One region of the Dyella sp. CR10 genome, then DNA from elsewhere that is predicted to be linked to it. Evidence: riboswitches for the same ligand, from Rfam matches in the RefSeq annotation. Region 1 holds a riboswitch; each other region holds the start of a gene.
The links. A riboswitch is a leader RNA that binds a small molecule or an ion and turns the genes downstream of it on or off. The one in region 1 is predicted to bind cobalamin.
Positions count from the first base shown of each region.

Region 2: linked by a shared signal. The riboswitch ahead of btuB (TonB-dependent vitamin B12 receptor) and the one ahead of ACNR9O_RS22195 (ribonucleoside-diphosphate reductase subunit alpha) in region 1 are both predicted to bind cobalamin.
Region 3: linked by a shared signal. The riboswitch ahead of btuB (TonB-dependent vitamin B12 receptor) and the one ahead of ACNR9O_RS22195 (ribonucleoside-diphosphate reductase subunit alpha) in region 1 are both predicted to bind cobalamin.

Region 1 covers NZ_CP185986.1:4,954,573-4,958,982, forward strand. Annotated here, with positions in the region: gene ACNR9O_RS22195 (ribonucleoside-diphosphate reductase subunit alpha) at 1-1,843, opposite strand, end outside; cobalamin riboswitch at 1,999-2,220, opposite strand; gene ACNR9O_RS22200 (hypothetical protein) at 2,396-2,776, opposite strand; gene ACNR9O_RS22205 (alpha/beta hydrolase family protein) at 2,842-3,687, shown strand; gene ACNR9O_RS22210 (glycoside hydrolase family 25 protein) at 3,693-4,295, opposite strand; gene zapE (cell division protein ZapE) at 4,363-4,410, opposite strand, start outside.
Region 2 covers NZ_CP185986.1:3,666,135-3,670,544, forward strand. Annotated here, with positions in the region: gene ACNR9O_RS16595 (hypothetical protein) at 1-177, opposite strand, end outside; gene btuB (TonB-dependent vitamin B12 receptor) at 203-1,999, opposite strand; cobalamin riboswitch at 2,169-2,387, opposite strand; gene ACNR9O_RS16605 (phosphocholine-specific phospholipase C) at 2,599-4,410, shown strand, end outside.
Region 3 covers NZ_CP185986.1:4,543,576-4,547,985, forward strand. Annotated here, with positions in the region: gene ACNR9O_RS20465 (TonB-dependent receptor) at 1-1,753, opposite strand, end outside; cobalamin riboswitch at 2,149-2,369, shown strand; gene btuB (TonB-dependent vitamin B12 receptor) at 2,506-4,386, shown strand.

The DNA.
Region 1 (4,410 bases):
CGAACTGCAGCTCGCCGTTGGCGGCGCGGCTTTCGCCGAAGCCCGGGTGCGCGCCGTACTGGCGGGCCAGCTCGTTGGACATCGACAGCGCGTGGAAATAAATCTCCTCGGCGATGCGCGTGGACAACGCCAGCGCCTCGGCCGAGTCGAAGGGCAGGCGCAGCTTGAAGAACACGTCCTGCAGGCCCATCACGCCCAGGCCCACCGGACGCCATTTCATGTTGGCGGTGCGCGCGGTGTCGATCGGGTAGAAGTTCAGGTCGATCACGCGATCCAGCTGGCGCACCGCGGTGCGCACGGTGGCGGCGAGCTTGTCGAAGTCGAACACGCCATCCACCACGTGACGCGCCAGGTTCACCGAGCCGAGATTGCACACTGCCGTCTCGCCGGCGTTGGTCACCTCGAGGATCTCGGTGCACAGGTTGGACAGGTGGATGACGTTCTCCGCCTTGGCCGTCTGGTTGCTGGTGGCGTTGCTGCGGTCCTTGAAGGTCATCCAGCCGTTGCCGGTCTGGGCCAGGGTGCGCAGCATGCGCGCGTAAAGTTCGCGCGCCTTGACCTTCTTCGTGGCCAAGCCCGCGGCTTCCGCCTCGCGGTAGGCGCGCTCGAACGTCTCGCCCCAGCTGTCGACGAAGTGCGGCACGATCTTCGGGTCGAACAGCGACCATTCGCCGTCGCGCTCCACGCGACGCATGAACTCGTCGGGGATCCAATTGGCCAGATTGAGGTTGTGCGTGCGGCGCGCTTCGTCGCCGGTGTTGTCGCGCAGTTCGAGGAACTCCTCGATGTCCGCGTGCCAGGGCTCCAGGTACACACAGGCCGCGCCCTTGCGCTTGCCGCCCTGGTTGACCGCGGCGACCGAGGCGTCCAGCGTCTTCAGCCACGGCACCAGGCCGTTGGAGTGGCCGTTGGTGCCCTTGATCAGCGAGCCGCGCGAACGCACGCGCGAGTAGGCCAGGCCGATGCCGCCGGCGAACTTGCTGAGCTTGGCCACGTCGCCGTACTTCTCGTAGATCGATTCCAGCGAATCGGTGGGCGAGTCGAGCAGGAAGCAGGAGCTGAGCTGCTCGTGCGCGGTGCCGGCGTTGAACAGGGTGGGCGAGCTGGCCATGTATTCCAGCGAGGAGAGCAGGCGGTACAGCTCCAGCGTCTCGCCGATGTCGTTGCCGCCCAGGGCGCAGGCGATGCGCATGAAGAAGTACTGCGGCGTCTCGACCACCTTGCGCAGCTGCGGGTGGCGCAGCAGGTAGCGGTCGTACACGGTGCGCAGGCCGAAGTATTCGAAGCGACGCGTCGCCAGCGGATCGATCGCGTCGTTGAGCTTGCGCGCATGGGCAGCGACGAAGTCGCGCAGGCGGTCATTGAGGATGCCGAGCTCCGCGCCGCGCGCGATGGATTGCGAGAAGCTCTGGATTTCCTGGCCGCTCACTTCCTTGTCGATATAGGCGCCGAGCAGGCGCGCGGCGAGCTGGCCGTACTCGGGCTCTTCCGCCGTGAGTGCGGCGGCGGTGCGGATCGACAGCTCGTCCAGCTCGCGCGTGGTGGCGCCGTCGTACAGGCCGCCGATGGTCTTCAGGGCCACGCGCAGCGGGTCGACCGCGTGCAGGCCTTCGCCGCTGCGGGTGACCGCGCGGACGATCTTGTTGACGTCCACCACTTCCTGGCCGCCGTTGCGCTTGGTCACGCGCATCTGGCCGGGGTTGTGCGGCGGGGTCAGGGCGAATGGGGTTTCCGCGACGGGTTCCATGCGCGCAGGTTCGGCGCTGGCCGCGGCGACAGGGAAAGCGGATGCGTCCGCGCGGTCGTCAGTGCGCTCGCGCGAGTCGGTATCGATAGGTTGCATGGCGGCATCGCTCCAGGCCAAGGGCTTCAACGACCTGCTCCCGCGCGCAGGGCTGAGGCGAAGGCGTTTTCAGCGCGGACGGCCGGGCGACGGAGCGGATGCCCCGTGCCACGGCGCGCCTCCCCGCGGAAGCCGCCATCACTCACCGCGGCAGAGAAGGCCGCGGCGTGTCGGCAGGTCTTCGGACTCGCGGACATGGATAGTTCGTCGCCGAACGATCCGACCTACTCGCCCCCGCTTCCCAGCCTGACGGCCAGTGCGATAGGAGCTTTCGTTTCCGCTTACCGCTGCGGGGCAGTCCCGGATTTGCACCGGATTCCCTCAAGCCGCTCGTCAGATAAAGATCTGGGAGAGGCACCGACGGGGCACAACATATCGGGGGTGTCCGGCTCGGTCAACCCAACCACTTGTGCATAGATCGGTGGATAAGTGCCCTGGTGCGAGGCGTGGCGGGGCTTGCCGGGCGTCGAAAAAATCCCAGTGAGCCTTCGGGGCTCGGGCAAGGCTACGGCGTGGGATCAGGCCCTAGGGATTTCCCCGTCCGGGGAGCCTTCACTGGGTGATCGTGAAGTCCACCTCGATGGGGTAAGGCACCGGGTCGGCCGGCGGCGCGGGCAGCTTCCAGGCGGCGAACTGGCTGAGCAGGCAGGTGGCCACGTCGGTGGGGGCGCGCACTTCGACGCGACCCAGGCTGCCGTCCGCGTGCACGTCGGCGACCAGGGTGAAGGGGGCCTTGTTCGGCTTGGGCAGGGAGGCGATGCAGCCTTTGAGGGCATCGGTAGTGCGGTCGCCGATCGCGTCCCACATTTTCTTCTGGTACTCGGAACCGCCCTTGGCGGCCTCCGTCAACTTCGCCTGCTGCACCCGCGTTGAGAAATCATCCGCCGGCATGCCGGGTGCGGACAGCAGGGCAACGAAGAGCAGGCTGGTCATGGCGCGGTTCCTTGCGGGAAAGGCCGCCACGTTACCGCAGTGCGAGCTGCCATAGGGGAGGGGATATGTCGAAGCCGCTGAAGATCGCCGCCGTGCTGCTGGCCTTGCCCACTGCTCATGCGTGGGGTGCGCAGCGCACCGAAGCGCCGCGCGCCGACGGCGCGAGCACGCCTTTGATGGTGTACGAGCCGGCCGCGACGCAGGCTTGTCCGCCCTTGCTGCTGGTCTCGCACGGCGCCGGCGGCAGCGAGCAGGGTTTGCGTTATGTAGGTGAAGCGTTGAGTGCCGACGGCTGGCGAGTGGTGGTGATGGGCCATCGCGAGAGCGGCCTGCCGGTGCTCAAGCAGGACATGCGCGAGGACGGCTTCAAGGGCGGTCTTGCCGCGCTGGTGACCGATGCATCGGCATATCGCACGCGCTTCCAGGATGTCGATGCGGCGCTGGCCTGGTCGGAGCAGCGATGCCGCGCGCCGTTCAAGGCGCTTCTGGGCCACTCCATGGGCGCGATCACGGTGATGCTGGAGGCTGGTGCACGCAACAAGCTGGGGCTGGCGCCGAAGGGTGGTTTCGATGCCTATGTGGCACTTTCGCCGGAAGGCCCGGGGCCGGTGTTTCCCACCGGCGCGTGGGCGCCGATCCGTGCGCCGATGCTGCTGGTCACCGGTACGCGCGACCAGGGACTGGGCGGGGACTATCGCTGGCGCATGCAAGCATTCGACGGACTCGGGCCTGGTTGCCGCTGGCTGGCGGTGGTGGATGGCGCCAATCACATGAATTTCGGCGGCGGCCAGTTCGCCGCGACCGTGCAACGCGATACCACGAAGCTGGCGACGGCATTTCTGGATGCGTTGCGAGCGGGGCGCTGCGGCCAGGCGCCGTCGTTGCCCGGCGTCACGCTACGCACGAAGTGAAGTGCTTACGTAAACGGCCAGCGTTGCCGCAGTGTGGCATCGCTGCCACGGAAGCGGTTGCGGTCGACCTTGCTCACGCCCTGGATGCCCTGCTCGCGATCGGTGAATTGCCACAACGTGTAGTCCTTCCAGCCAGGCGGCAGCACGGCGGTGGGGCCGTACTGGGCAAGCCACAGCGGGCATTGCGTGAGTAGCGCGTCGGCATGGCCGCCTAGCTGCTGCTTCAGCCAGTATCCACCGTAGAGGACCGGGTTACGGCCGGTGCGTCCCTGAAAGAGCCCGACGAAATCGCGAGCCTGGCTCAGTGTCATGCTGGCGCCGTGCGGGTAGGGTTCGAAATCCAGGCAGACCAGGTCGCCGTCGCCAGGCTGGGCCTGGGCCAGGTAGTTGTCGATCTGAGCGGCCACGTCGTCGCCGGTGCCGAAATGATACGAACCCCACAGCAGGCCCTGTGCAGTGGCCTGCTGGCGGAATCTCGCGTAGGCGGGATCGGTTCCCGTCGCGCCCTGACTGGCTTTGGCAATCACCGCGACGATGCCGGCGTCGGCCACCTTGCCGAAATCCACGGGTTCGTCCCAGTGCGAGACATCGATGATGCTGTCGGTCATGAGCGGTCCCGCGTGCGGAAGCGAACGCGGGGATGGTACGCCCGGGAAGGCGAGGCCGGGTGGATGGTCAGTCGGCCCGATGCTCGGACGCCAGGTACTCCTCGCTCTGCATTTC
Region 2 (4,410 bases), 1.3 Mb from region 1:
GATGAAGCCGGCGAATGCCAGGTGCCGGCGCAGCCACAGACCGCCGAGGAAGAACAGCGCCATCGACGCATCGGGCAGATGCAGCGCCGTGCCGAAGTGATGAAAACGCGTGGCGATCATCACCGCGGCGAGCGCGATGGCGAGCGGCGCGGAGAAACGCGGTGGCGTGGCGGTCATGGTTCGCTCCTGGAGGGATTCAGGTTCACTGCGCGGGCCGGTAGCTCACGCTCAGCATGGCGGTGCGGCCCGGCTGGTTGTAGAAGGCCGCGGTTTCGTAGTGCTTGTCGAAGGCATTGCGCAGGCTCAGCTGCAACTTCCATGCGTGGTCCAGCGCGTAGGCCAGGCGCAGGTCCGTCAGCGCATAACCGCCCAGTCGGCGCATATTGGCCAGGTCGTCGTAGCGGCGCCCCGCGGCGTACACGCTGGCGCCAACGCTGAAGGCGCCGAAGCTGCGGTCCGCATCGATGCGCGCGCTGCGTCCGGTGCGGCGCGGCAGCAGCTTGTCGCGATTGGTCGCGCTCCGGTTGCGCGGATCCAGCCAGGTGGCGGTACCACGCCATGTCCAACCCGCCAGCGTGGTCGACGCCACCGCCTCCGCGCCACGGATGCGCGCGCGCTCGACGTTGCCGGGGAGGCCGATCGAGGCGTCGTAGGCGATCAAGTCGCGGATCCGGTTCTCGAACGCGTTGACCGACCACAGGCCCCAGGCAGGCGTGCCGCGCAGGCCAAGCTCGTAGCTGCGCGAGCTCTCCGGGCGCAACGCGGCGCTGCCGTAGCCCGGGTAGTACAGCTCATTGAAGGTCGGCGCCTTGTAGGCGGAGCCGGCGCTGGCCGTAAGTCGCAACGCCGAAGCGAACTGCCAGCCCCACAGCAGACTACCGGTCGTCTTGCCGCCAAATTGCTGGTTGTCGTCATGGCGCAGGCTGGCCTGGAACGAGTGCGTGCCGAAGGTCTGCTGCCACTGGCCGAACACGCCGCGGTTGAGACGGCGATCGCGCGCGTAGGACGTACTGCTGTCCACGCGATCGCGCTGCCAGTCGTAACCCAGGCTCCACAGTCCGCCGCCCAGCGCAAGGTCGCCCTGCAGCGAACCCAGGTCGCGATGCGTATCGAATGTGCTGGTGTAGAGGCCGTTGAGATAGTTGTCGCTGAGGTCGGCGCTCTGTCCCGCGCTCAGCGTCATGGTGAACGCCTGATCAGGACGCCAATGCACGCGCGCACCGGCAACCTGCTGCACCACGTCGGCCTGATTGCTGGTCGATCCGTCGTACGCGTTGTAGCCCCAGCTGCGCAGCCATTGCGCGTCCGCATCCCAGGCTTCGTCGAAGCGATAGCCGCCCTTGAGCGACACGGAGCTGTCGCGGAAACCGTCGCGGTCCGGCTCGTCCACGAAACAACCCGCGCCGCGCGGCGATGGCTTGCCGCGGCAGGCGTTGATGCCGTCCGTGTCCTCGTGCGTGGCCTGCACGGCATACCAGCCATCGCCCACTTTGCCGCCGAGTCCGGCCGCGCCGCGGAAGCTGGCGTTGCTGCCGTAGCCCAATTCGAGATCGGGCTCGAACGCGCCGCGCGGGCGTCGCGTGAAGATCTGGATGACGCCACCCAGCGCCTCCGAGCCATACAGGCTGGAGAACGGGCCGCGCACGATCTCGATGCGCTCGACCTGCGCCACCGGGATGTTCTGGATCGACGGCTGGCCCAGCGTAGCCGAACCGATCTTCACGCCGTCGACCAGTACCAGCACGTGATCGGCTTCGGTCCCGCGCAGGAACAGCGAAGTCGCCTTGCCCGGCCCGCCGTTGTTGGCCATCGACAGGCCCGGCGTGCCCTGCAGCAGATCGGCCACGGACTGCGGCTGCAGGCGGTCGATGTCGGCACGGTCGATCACGGTGACCGATGCCAGCGTGTCGGCTTCAGTCTGTTCGGTACGGGTGGCCGTGACCACCACGCCGCGCAGATCGCTCGCCGGTTCGTCGGCGCAGGCAACAGCGGAAAACATAAGGAACGACGCGGCCGCGAGCGCGGACCGTCGCAACAACGGGAGAGGCAGTGACACTGGTGGCTCCTAGACCGCGCCAGCCCGCGCGGATCGCTTCGGGTCTGGACAGACGAAAGGAGCACACTGGACGGACGCACGGAGGCACGCTCGCCAGGAGCACGCCCACCGCATGTCCGGTTCACCTCGAGGCCGGTCTCCGGGCTCGCGAGCGAAGGCTGGTGCCTTCCCGGCCGGCGCCTTCCCATGCTCTTCAAGCACAGTGGCATTCGCTGGCCGTTGCTCGCCTACCGTTGCGGGGGCAGCTCCGGAATAGCCGTAAAGACGGCGCACCGGATTCCCGTTTCAACCACCGGCCAGGCCGGCGGTCACCTCAGGCGAGCGGCATCTTAGAGGTTCGCGACCGATGCGGCAAAGTCCGCGTCCCATCACCTCATCCATGCCGCGTGAAGAAGCATTAGACAGGCCGGCGCACCGGCCCCCTGCGTGTCCTGAAACTGTCCTGCCGGTTGCATCGGACTGAAACACCCATGCGGTGTCCTAGGCGGCGGTCATTCCACCCGCCGCCGGCCCGCCCATGCCGGCATCACCAGGAGTGCGGCATGAGCGAGAATCACGACGCCACCCGGCGCAACTTCCTCAAGATGGCCGCGGCCTCCGCCGGCGGACTGGCCGCGATATCGGCCCTGCCACCGGCCATCCGCCAGGCGCTGGCCACGCCGGCCGCCACGGTCAACGGCGATCTCAGCGATGTGCAGCACATCGTGATCTTCATGCAGGAGAACCGCTCCTTCGACCATTACTACGGCAGCCTGCGCGGCGTGCGCGGCTTCGGCGACCGCGTGCCGGCGCCGCTGCCCGGTGGCGCGCGTGATGTGTGGCACCAGCCATACAGCGGCAACACCGACGGCTACCTGCTGCCGTTCCGCATGGATACCTCGACCACCAGCGCGATCTGCGCCAGCGCGCCGGCGATGAGCTATCCGGTCGACACCGCCATCTTCAACAAGGGCAAGTTCGATGCGTGGAACACGGCGCGCGCAGCCGGCCTGGGCATGGGTCATTTCGAGCGCGCCGACCTGCCGTTCTATTACGCGCTGGCCGATGCCTTCACGATCTGCGACCACTACTTCGCCGCCACGCTCACCCAGACCAACCCCAACCGCCTGCACGCGATGACCGGCAGCAATGGCCTGTCGGTGGGCCAGGCGGCCGTGCTGGACAACACCGAGCCCAGCGCGGGCTTCACCTGGACTACCTATGCCGAGCGCCTGGAAAAGGCAGGCGTGAGCTGGAAGGTGTACCAGGAGAGCAACAACTTCGACGACAACGCGCTGGCCTGGTTCAAGAACTTCAAGCAAGCCAAGGCCGGCACGCCGCTGCACGACAAAGGCATGGCGACCGTGCCCGACCTGGTCGCCGCCTTCGCCGGCGACGTGGCCAACGACATGCTGCCGCAGGTGTCCTGGATCGTCGCCGCCGACTACCTTTCCGAACACGCCAGCTACAAGCCCGCTTACGGCGAGGATCTGAGCGCACGCCTGCTGGCCGCCCTGGCGTCGAATCCGGCGGTGTGGGCCAAGACCGCGTTCATCCTCAACTACGACGAAAACGGCGGCTTCTTCGATCACGTGCCGCCGCCGACGCCGCCGGCCTCGTCCGCCGACGGCCTGTCCACGGTAAGCGTGACCGGCGAGATCAACAACGGCCTGCCGATCGGGCTGGGTTTCCGCGTGCCGCTGATCGTGGTGTCGCCATGGACGCGCGGCGGTTGGGTGTGCTCGGAGGTGTTCGATCACACCTCGGTGCTGCGCTTGCTGGAGAAACGCTTCGGCGTGATGGAGCCGAACATCAGCGCCTGGCGCCGCGCGGTATGCGGCGACCTGCTCAGCGCGTTCGATTTCACCGGCACCAACACCAGCTGGCCCAGCCTGCCGTCGACCACCGGCTATACCGCCGCCGCGGACCAGCAATGCAAGAGCTTGCCCGCTCCGGCCATCCCGTCCGTGCAGGGCATGCCGGCGCAGGAAGCCGGCGTGCGTCCCGCGCGCGCGCTGCCTTACGTGCTGCGCGCGGACGGCCGCGTGGATGCCACGAGCGGACGCTTCTGGGTCGATTTCCATAACGACGGCGCGGCAGGCGCAGTGTTTCAGGTCTATGCGGCCAACCGCAGCGACGGTCCGTGGCGCTACACGGTGGAAGCGGGCAAGCAGCTGTCCGATTACTGGAGCGTGGCGCGCTATACCCAGGGCGTATACGACCTGGAAGCGCACGGGCCGAACGGCTTCCTGCGGCAGTGGCGCGGCAGCGTGACAACGGGCATGGGGCCGGCGCCGGAGATCGTCGCCGCCTACGATGCCAGCGCCAACCGCGTGCGCCTCAGCATGAGCAATACGGGCGGTGCGGCCTGCACG
Region 3 (4,410 bases), 410 kb from region 1:
TGCGCAGGCCGATGTAGCCCAGCCAGCGATCCGAGATCTGCCAGTGGTCTTCGATGTACTGCGCTTCCTGCTCCACCTTGACGTTGGCGCCGGTCTCGAACACGCGGTGGTCCACGTAGTTCAGCGTGCCGGCCGGGAACTGGATGCCGCGGCTGGCGATCTTTCCGCTGGCGGGAGCCACGCGATAGGTGTAGCGATTGTCGCCTTCGTACTGCTGGCCCGAGAAGGACTTCAGCGTCTGGTTGTCGATACCGACGCGGATATCGTGACCGGCAATGCGGTACTCCACGTCCAGGCGACCGCCCTTGGTCTTGTCGATTGCACCGGGGCCCAGCAGCGTGCCGACCAGATAGCAGTTCGGCGGGTTCAGGCGTTGACCGGTGGCGGTGCGATACGAGCCATTGACCAGCGGGCACGGCTGGCCGTTGGCCCAATCGGCAACCTGGGTATGGCGGGCGCGGCTTTCGCCGTACAGGCCGGTGATGGTCAGGTCATCGGTGATGTAGCCGGTGTACTTGCCGATGTAGAAATCGCCGCCCGGCGTGGCGCCGGCGCCGCCGTCGTAGTTCTTCATCGACAGCGTGCCCAGCTTGGCATTGGCCGTGTGCGTAGCGTAGTTGTAGTAATTGACGTCGTCGGTTTCGTTGGTCTTGTCCTGGAACGCCGTCAGCTCCACCACGTGGTTATCCGTGATGTTCCAGTCGAACTTGGCCAGCCAGCGGGTGGTCTTGGCATCGCTCTCGTTGACCGTAGCGTTACCCTTGGCATCCGGGCCGCCGGCGACGGTGCGGCCGTCGCGCTTGATGAAGTCACCGGTCAGGTAGAAGAACAGCTTGTCCTTGACCAGCGGACCGCTGATGTAGGCGCCGTATTCGGTCGACCAGTACTTGTTCTTGTTGCGGTACTGGTAGGTCGTGTTGTCGTACGGCTGCACGATGTTGCGCGGCGCGGCCATCGTGCCGCTGGGAATCCACAGCACTTCTGCGCCGGCCTTCCACTGATTGGTACCGCGCTTGGTCACGATGTTGACCACGCCACCGGTGGAGCGGCCGTACTCGGCGCCGTAGCCGCCGGTCAGTACCTGCTGCTGGTCGATCGCGTCGAACGGCAGCTGGGCCATGCCGATGCCGGTCAGCGAATTGGTCACGGCGAAACCGTTGACGTAGTACTGGTTCTCGGCCGCCGAGGCGCCGCCGAACGAGGCCACGTTGCCGTAACGCGAGTCACCCTGCACCGTGCCCGGTGCCAGCAGCGCGGCGGCGGTGATGTTGCGCGCCACCGGCACCTTCTGCAGCGTCTCGGAGGTCAGCACGGTGCGCGAATCGACCGACGACACGTCGATCGCCGGCAGCGCACTGGCCACCACGGACACGCCTTCCAGGTTCTTGGCGGCATCAGCCGCCGCTGCAGCAGCGGCAAAGGAAACGTCGGTACCAGTACCGACCTGCACGGCCACGTTGTCGCGGCTGTCCACGACCTTGCCGTCCTTCATCAGGCTGACCTTGTAACGGCCTACCGGCAGCGACGCGGCGCGGTAGCGGCCGGACTGATCGACTGCGATATCACGGCTCTGCCCCGTGTCGATGTTTTCAAGGCGAACGCTGCCACCGGCGGCGCTGTCCACATGGCCAAAAACAGTGCCCGATGCGTTGGACTGGGCCAGGGCGACGCCCGCCAGACTCAAACTCAGAGCAGTCGCCAGCGCGGTCTGGCGCCACAGCGGCGCCCGACCCAAGAGTCGGAAATTGGTCACTTTAACTATCTCCCCAGAAAGGCCTGACGGCCGATAGGCGCGAACGCCCGAAAGTTGAATCGCGGAACAAGTCATTCGCCGTCGCCACCGGTTCTTTGACCGATCCCAAAGGCGTCCCCATGCCTCGTGGACGACGCGCGAACTTGCGCGATCCGGGCCTGACCTTACGAGGCGTCTGCGACGCGCGTCAACAAAATTTTTACTCTTGCGCGAGGCTTACATCTTTTTTAAAAACAAGAACTTGCGATTCCTTCGTCGGGCTGACGGCAAGCCTGCACGAAGCTTGCGCGAACACCCCGCCGGCCGCACTCGATGGAACCTTTGTTTGGCCGTATAGATGTCCAAACGCGCGACATCACCCGTTGGCCACATTGCCAGCCGACGAGGCCCTCCGTTAAAGTTGCGTTCGTTCGGGTGTCCCCAAGCCGTCGGCCGAAGGGATGAAACGGGAAGCCGGTGCGCCCCTCGGGGTCAGGCCGGCGCTGCCCCCGCAACGGTAAGCGAGCAATTTGCCGCGGTGACGAAGCCACTGTGCCCAAGGGCATGGGAAGGCCACTGCGGAGCGCGGCGACGCGCACTCGCGAGCCCGGAGACCGGCCCGGATTTCCAACTGGCGACTCGCGGAGGGCGAGGTCGGACCACGTGTCGGCGCTCGTTCGCCTGCCGTCGTTCCTTTCCTTCCTTCGCTTACGTTGCGCCAGCTCACGAACCGATGAGCCGTGCGAGAGGCGCGGCGCAAGGAAATGCGACACATGAAGAAGACCCTGCTCGCCACCGCCCTGCTGTCCTGCGTCGCGGTGGCGCATGCCGCCGACCAGAATCAGGCCGGGCAGCTGCCGACCGTGGTGGTGACCGCCACCCGCACCGCGATGCCGATCGACGAAACGCTGGCGCCGGTCACGGTGCTCACGCGCGACGACATCGAACGACTGCAGCCGCAATCCGTGCAAGACCTGCTGGCGGGCCTGCCGGGCGTGGCTTTCGCCAACGCCGGCGGCCTGGGACAGCAGACGTCGCTGTTCATGCGCGGCACCAACTCTTCGCACACGCTGGTGCTAGTGGACGGCGTGCGCATCGGCACCGTGGGTGCCGGCATCCCGGCGTTCGAGCAGCTGCCGGTCGAACAGATCGAGCGCATCGAGATCGTGCGCGGCCCGCGCTCCAGCCTGTACGGCTCCGACGCGATCGGCGGCGTGATCCAGATCTTCACCCGCCACGGCCAGCCCGGTGAGGCCCTGACGCCTTCCGTGACCCTGGGCGTGGGCAGCCATCGCCTGGCCGACGGTCAGTTCGGCCTGTCCGGCGGTTCGCGCAACGCGTGGTTCAACGCCAGCGTGGGCGGCCAGTACACGCGCGGCATCAATGCCTGCCGCGCCGCGGCGGCCGGCGTGGGCGGGTGCTTCGTCAACGAGCCGGACGCCGACGGCTATCGCACCTATAACGGCGCGCTCAGCGGCGGCTATCGCTGGGACGACGGCACCGAACTGTCCGCCAGCTTGCTCAAGAGCAAGGGCGACATCGAGTACGACGGCTCCTTCCAGAACTACACCCGTCGCTCGCAGCAGGTGGCCGGCGCGAACCTGCGCTTCGCCGTGCTGGACGCCTGGAAGATGAGCCTGAGCGCCGGCCAGAACCTCGACCGCGCCGACAATTACCTCGACAACGCCGCCCTGGGCGCCGACATGCTGCGCGTAGGCAATCTGTATTCGCGTCGCAACCAGGCGTCCTGGCAGAACGATGTGACGCTTGCGCCGGGCCAGCTGCTGAGCGCCGGCGTGGATTACCAGCAGGAACGCGTGCAGAGCGACACCGATTTCCTGCGCACCAAGCGCAACAACACCGGCGTGTTCGCGCTGTACCAGGGCCAGTTCGGCTCGCACGAAGTGCAGCTGTCGGCGCGCCACGACCACAACCAGCAGTTCGGCAACCACGACACCGGCGCCGCTGCCTACGGCTACCGGTTCGCCAACGGCATGAAGCTCACCGCTTCGTACGGCAGCGCGTTCCACGCGCCGACCTTCAACGACCTGTACTTCCCGCCGTTCTTCGGCTTCCCCACCGCGAACCCGGACCTCAAGCCGGAGAAGTCGCGCACGGCGGAGATTGGGCTGTCGGCGCGCCCCGGCGCATGGAACTGGGCGATCAATGCCTACCAGACCAAGGTCGACGACCTCATCGGCTACGACGCCAACTTCGTGCCCGTCAACGTCAGCAAGGCGCGTATCCGCGGGATCGAGGGCCAGTTGGGCGCCGACGTGGACGGTTGGCACGTGCGCGGCTACCTGACCTTCCAGAAGCCGGAAAACCGCGGCGAGGACGACCCCAACCACGGCAACCTGCTGGCGCGCCGCCCGGAGCGCATCGCCCGCGTCGACCTGGACCGCGACCTGGGCGCCTTCAGCGTCGGCGGCACGGTCAATAGCGAGGGCTACCGCTACGACGACGCGGCCAACCTGCAGCGCCTGGGCGGCTACGCCACCGTGGACCTGCGCGCCAGCTGGAACTTCCAGCCGGGCTGGAGCCTGCAGGCACGCGTGGCCAATGTGTTCGATCACCGCTACGAAACCGTGCGCTTCTACAACCAGCTGGGCCGCACGGCCTATCTGACGGTGCGCTACAGCCCGTCGCACTAATGCCTGGCACGGGTCGGGGCGAGC